One region of the Paenibacillus sp. S-38 genome, then DNA from elsewhere that is predicted to be linked to it. Evidence: riboswitches for the same ligand, from Rfam matches in the RefSeq annotation. Region 1 holds a riboswitch; the other holds the start of a gene.

Region 1 (3,181 bases):
TCATCGCTGAGTCTCTATATTTAACACTCACTCGTTGTTCAGTTTTCAAAGGGCAAACCTACAACAAATCCTCATTTACAAACATTTGAAGTTTTGTCGTTTGCTGTCACCTCGTTTAGCGGCGACTTTTATAATGTATCACAGTTGCCTATTCAAATGCAAGCTTTTTTTAGAAATTATTTTTGGCTTGCGGCTTACCTTCACTCACTCGGACAAGCCGTTTGAAGCGGCGAGAGTTAATTTATCATATCCCGTTTTTAGATGTCAAGCTTTTGTAAACAAAAAAAGATAAGCCGCGATGGACTCCCATACACGGCCGATATTCGTTATCATTCCCTTGTTCTACTCAATCATTCCAATCTCAGGGCTGCTGGCCGAAGCATAGCGCTTCTTCGGAATCCGCCCTGCGAGAAACCCTTTGCGTCCCGCTTCTACTGCAAGCTTAAAGGCTTCCGCCATCAATACCGGATCCTCCGCCCCTGCTACAGCAGTGTTGAGCAGAACCCCATCCGCTCCGAGCTCCATGGCAAGAGCAGCATCCGCCGGTCCTCCAATACCTGCATCTACAATAACGGGTACCTTGGCTTCCTCAATGATAAAGCGCAGATAGTTAGGGTTGATGATGCCTTGGCCGGAACCGATCGGGGAAGCACCGGGCATGACAGCGGCCGCTCCCGCCTCCTGAAGTTTGCGTGCCAGAATAGGGTCATCGGAAGTATACGGAAGAACAATAAAACCTTCCTCTACCAGGATCTTGGTCGCCTCCAAGGTTCCGACAGGGTCGGGAAGCAGCGTACGCGGATCACCGATCACTTCCACCTTAATCATGTCGCATAATCCGGTCGCCTTGGCAAGCCGCGCGATCCGGACAGCCTCTTCGACCGAATAAGCCCCCGCCGTATTCGGCAGCAGAGTGAAGTTTTTAAGCTCCAGTGTTTCCAAAAAGTTCGGTGCATCCGGGTTATCGATGGGCAGACGACGAATCGCAAAGGTTAGGACTTCCGCCCCAGATGCCTGCACCGCCCTGCTCTGCACCCCCAGATCATTAAATTTACCTGTGCCCAGCAGCAATCTCGATCTAAATTCATAAGGTCCAATCTTCAATGTTTCATTCATGTTCATTTCCCCCTGTACTGGTCAGTCTGTCAGCCCCCGCCGACAAAGTGGACAATCTCAATTCGGTCGCCGTCGTTCAGCTTGGCTTCCTCGTATCGGCTGCGGTCTACAATCTCGCGGTTCAATTCAACCACCAGAATCTTGTTCTGCAGCTTAAATGCGGACAGCAGCTCCGCAACCGTCGCCGCGCCCTCTACTTCTCTCGATTCCCCGTTTACAATCAGATTCACTGCTTCACCCCCCTTTGGCCGTAGCCGGACAACAAAAAAAGGCCAGCCCGGAGCAGGGCTGACCGAATGTCAACATGGCGTTATGCGGCCATACAGATTGCTAGCATTCGACCACTTCCCTACGCTGGCATAATCCAGTGACGCCCCTACTCTGCGGGCTGCCGTATCAGGTTCCAAGGGTCAAAGAATCCGCTTCTTTTTCTCAGCCCCGCATGATAGAGGCTCCCCTAGTGGCTATTTGGTTGTTGCTGCCATTATATCACACGTTTGCGCTTTTAACATCCTTATATCTCAGCTCAAGCAGTGTCAGTTCTTCATCCATCGTATAAGCCACTTCCTTGGCGAGCGACTTCTTCACGAGTTTGTTCATGAGCAGCGGAAGCTCGGTGCGGATTTCCGCCAATTTGGGCTGCTGCTGCAGCTCCTGCAGACTCCAGGCCTCCTCGCGGCTGGCCAGTACTTCAAGCAGAAGCTTGCAGCACCGTTCCATCTTCGACATGATGGAGAATTCGCAGGCGAGCAGAACCAGCTGGACCCGCTGCTTCAGCGTTTCCTTGCTGAGCGTCAGTTCTTCGTACAGCTTGTACACACCCGGATTGATGTTCTTTACCTGGCGCCATACCGTAACTTCGGGATGACTGCCGGATTCGATAATGACAATATGGGCCCAGTGATGCAGGGCTTCCAGAATATTATTATAGGCATCGAGTAGATGGTCTTCGAGAATGTATTCCTTACTCTGAAGATAGCTTCTTAAGAACTTGGAGAATTCGATCAGCAGCTTATGCTCCCTGAGATCGACGGGGAATTCAAGGACTTTGTGCCGCAAACTCTCCAGGTACATCTCCCGGTCCAATAGAATCTCCCCTTTTAGAATCCAATAGATAATGTTCCGGTGTTCTCCATGAAGAATCAAATCGGTAAGCGTATCCGGACTGACCCAACGTTCTTGTATACGCCGGTCGTCTCTTATATAATGAATCTGTTGGTGGCTGCGCTCATTGTCGCGGCAGACGATCAACAGCAAGATATCGAATCCGTCGGTTACGGCCGAAAACGAAGAAGGGTTGTCCACCGCTGAAACGCTGATTACCGTCTGGTCCTGCCGGAACCGCTGCACCCAATCTTTTTTAATGGATTCCATGAACGAGAAAGCCTCCTGACAATAGGACACATAGTTCGATATTGTTTAGTTCTACATTGACACGCGGTTTCCTGCCATCGTTCGATGACAAACCTCACAAACTTCTATATCTCGCATGAAAGTAGTGAATGGGCATGAGATTAAAATCCAGTAAAGTGAACGAATTCCGCCTCTGGGGACTGCTGCTGACCATGGGCGGCATGGCCCTGATGATCGTTGGGCTCGCCGGCATCGTATTCGATTGGGGCATTGCAGGCCGGTGGATCGCCGCGGTCAGTATGGTGGTCGGCGCCATTGCCATGCTGGTATCCATGGGGATTTATTTTGCGGCAGGCATGATGTCCACAAGTGCGACGGTGGTGGAATGCCCCGAATGCGGCAGACCAACCAAGATTCTCGGCAAAACGGACCGCTGCATGTACTGCAAAACGATTCTGTCGCTCGATCCGAAGCACGATCCCGCAGGAACCGGCAGTACGCTGTAAATAGGCAAAAAGAGGGCTGTCCCCTAAGTAGAGTTCCTACTTAGGGGACAGCCCTCTGCTTTTTAGCGACGGATCCGCTTAAGGTTTCAGCGTACTGCGGATCCACTCCCAGGTTCCGGGATTCTCATATCCCCTGCGCCATGAGGCGACGCCGGCCAATTTGTACTTCTGGGCTAAGGCCACGCGGGCTTTCACGGAGGTTTCGT
Region 2 (3,181 bases), 2.5 Mb from region 1:
CTCAGGGCTTCTACCGGCGGCGGGGAGCCCGCAATAAATCACCGCAGGCGCAGCTCCTCAGCATGCGCCTGCGTGTATGGATATCGGGCGGACCGGTTAGCCGCGCCGTTGGAAAGTGCCGAGCTTCTCGCCCATCCGGACCTTGCTGCCCACCTGCAGATCGCTGCGGCTCTCGAATGTGCCCGTCTCCGTGAGCAGCACCACGGTAGAGCCGAATTCGAAATAGGCAAGCTCACCGCCGCGCTCGAGCAGATCCGGCAGCGGAGCGGCGTATTGAATCGAAGAGACGTTAAGCGCGCCGACCTTCACGACAGCCACCTCTCCGCCTTCGTGCTCCACATAGGTGATCAGCCGCTCGTTGCGGCTCAGCACGCGGCGCATATGCTTCAGCCCGAAGTCATTGACCGGGTATACCTTGCCCGGCACATGCTCCTTCTCAATAATCGTCCCGTCCACCGGCGAATGAATCCGGTGGTAATCGGTCGGGCTGAGATAGAGTACATAATAGAAGCCATTCTTATAATTGACCATCCGCGGACTGTGGTTGAGCAGCTCCTCGACCGTATAGTCCTGTCCCTTCACGTTCAGAATCAAGCCTTCCTTGATCGGGCCCATTCCAGTGATCAGTGCGTCCACAGGGGAGACCATGGTCTCCGGCGATGTATCGACGGGCCGCAGGCCGCTCTTCAGGCGCCGGGTGAAGAAGTCGTTGAGCGAAACGTATTCATGGACGGCCTTCTCCGCATCCTCCAGCGGAATGCCGTAGGTCTTGGCAAAGCGCGGGATCAGGGAGCGGGAGGCCCTGGACTTGGCAAAGGCGCCGGTGAGCTGCGACACCAATTTGCGGGACGATAGCTCGGTCAGCAGCCGAAAAAACGATATCTTCATGCTTCTGGGTTCACCTGTTTCTTTGGATGTAAGTATTCGGAATCTAACGCTTATCTTGACATAAGAGAGGCCACAAATCAACAAAGAAACACGGCCGGACAGCACGAAAAGCCTCCACCCGGAGGCTTTTCGTGCCGAAGCAGCCTATATGCAAGTGTCGTGAAAGACAAGCGTCAGTCCATATCGGATTCGTTGCTGCGGGTCCGTCCGCCGCTACCTCAGTAAGGGTCTGTTCCTCCAGAGGAGGCCTCATCCGCTTCGCACGCATTCTTATACTCGCCGCAGGTCAGGCAGGTAGCCAGATTGACCAGGATGGGGCAGCAGGAGCCCGACAGCTTGGTGCAGGAGACAGGGGTACGGTATCCGGGCTCGGAGGAGATCATTGTGCAGTAAGAGCAGTTTGCCACCATCTCGGCCGTGAGCCCAACCAGAAAAGGAGTAGATTCGATCGGTACGGTTACGGTTTCATTCATTCGACGCGTTCCTTCTTTCTCTTTAAAGATAGCGCTTCCAATGGAAGATGCCGCAGCACAAGATGAATACTCACTCTGACTCAAGCAGAATACGTAAATTGCGAGCAAGGACTAGTGTACCAGAAACCGGTAGAGAAGGCTAGGGGTTCCATCTAATTTTATTTACATATGCAGAAAGAGGAAATGGCATTGACAAACGGGCCTATCGTGATAAGATGGGAAATGTCACTAGGGGAGCCGCACAGGCTGAGATTGGACCAATAGGTCCTAAACCCTCTGAACCTGATCTGGATGATACCAGCGTAGGGAAGTGGAGAGCGTAGCACGCCGTTCATTTTTCATGTGCTTACAATGCCGCTTCCGAGCTACGGGGGCGGCTTTTTGGCGTATCTGCCGCTTCCTGCGCGTCTTGTCCGCTTCGGCATCGCCCCGGTTTCTTCCATATATTCTTTTAAGGAGTGGATTCAATTGTCCAAAGGTTTGAAACTGACGGATATTCTCGTTACCGTCGTGATCGCCGTCGTCTTCGCCGTGATCTACCGGTTGTGGAATGAGGTGTACAATGTCCTTAAGATTCCGGGCTTTCAGCTCGAACAGCTCGGTTACGGCATGTGGTTCATTGCCGGCACCGCGGCATTCCTGATTCTGAGAAAGCCCGGCGTAGCCTTCCTGGCGGAGGCTGCGGCCGCTTCGGGGGAAATGATCATGGGTTCCGCCTACGGCGTAGAGGCTTTCACGTACGGACTTGTGCAGGGCTTGCTGGCGGAGCTCGTATTCGCAGCCGCAGGCTACAAGCGGCATACGGCGCTGATTGCAGGACTCGCGGGTGCGGCATCCGGCGTCGGCTCGATTGTGTATGATTATTTCAAGCTGTATCTCTCGGAGCTCCAAAGCTGGAACCTGATGCTCTATATCGTCTTCCGGATCGTCGGGGCGTTCCTGATTACCGGCCCGCTGGCTTATGTCATCGTGAAGGCGCTGGAGAAAACGGGCGTGACCCAGCTCGTGCGTCCGGCCAGCCGCAGCGATTACCAAGCGCTTGACAGGAAGAATACGTTCTAATGAGCTCAGCGGATACGCAAGTGCTGCATGGCAGCGGTGCCCCCTCCGCCCGGCAGCAGGAGCTTGCCGTCTCGGTAACGGGACTGCGGCTGAAGTTCCCGGGCAGCGCCCCGCTGCTTTTCGACGATTTGACGCTGGCGGTGCCCCGCGGGCAAAAGGTGCTGCTGCTGGGTCCGAGCGGCTGCGGCAAGTCGACCCTGCTCCAGGTGTTCTCCGGCCTTATACCGGGGTCCATTGAGGTCCCGATGAAAGCGGACGCCCTCCAGCTTCCCGGGGCTTGGGGCTATCTGTTCCAGGATCCGGACACGCAGTTCTGCATGCCTTATGTGGATGAAGAGCTGGCCTTCGTGCTGGAGAATCTCCGGGTGCCCCGGGAGGAGATGGCGGAGAGAATCCGCTTGTGCCTGGAGCGGGTCGGCCTTCACCTGCAGGACATTCACGTGCCGATCGCCTCTCTCTCCGGGGGCATGAAGCAGCGGCTTGCGATCGCTTCGCTGCTCGCGCTGGACCCGGACGTGTGGTTCCTCGACGAACCGACTTCTCTGCTCGATCCCGAAGGAACGGGCGAGGTGTGGGAGACTGTTAAGGCGGTAACGGAGGGCCGGACAGTGCTGATCGTGGAGCACAAGATCGAAGAGATCGCCGGCTTCGTGGACCGGGTCGTGCTCTTCGGGCATGACGCCCGTATTCTGGCGGACGGGCCGCCCCAGCGCGTGTTCCGGGAGCACCGGCAGGAGCTGCAGGAATACGGCATCTGG

What was found. A riboswitch is a leader RNA that binds a small molecule or an ion and turns the genes downstream of it on or off. The one in region 1 is predicted to bind thiamine pyrophosphate.
Region 2: another riboswitch for thiamine pyrophosphate. It lies ahead of ACP26L_RS29460 (ECF transporter S component); the one in region 1 lies ahead of thiS (sulfur carrier protein ThiS).

The regions. Positions count from the first base shown of each region.
Region 1 covers NZ_CP187970.1:1,095,982-1,099,162, reverse strand. The annotation lists gene ACP26L_RS05130 (thiazole synthase) at 343-1,116, opposite strand; gene thiS (sulfur carrier protein ThiS) at 1,146-1,346, opposite strand; TPP riboswitch at 1,446-1,585, opposite strand; gene ACP26L_RS05120 (nucleotidyltransferase-like protein) at 1,606-2,490, opposite strand; gene ACP26L_RS05115 (DUF2614 family zinc ribbon-containing protein) at 2,625-2,975, shown strand; gene ACP26L_RS05110 (glycosyl hydrolase family 18 protein) at 3,054-3,181, opposite strand, start outside.
Region 2 covers NZ_CP187970.1:6,753,294-6,756,474, reverse strand. The annotation lists gene asd (archaetidylserine decarboxylase) at 97-888, opposite strand; gene ACP26L_RS29465 (hypothetical protein) at 1,107-1,361, opposite strand; TPP riboswitch at 1,582-1,687, shown strand; gene ACP26L_RS29460 (ECF transporter S component) at 1,830-2,423, shown strand; gene ACP26L_RS29455 (ABC transporter ATP-binding protein) at 2,423-3,181, shown strand, end outside.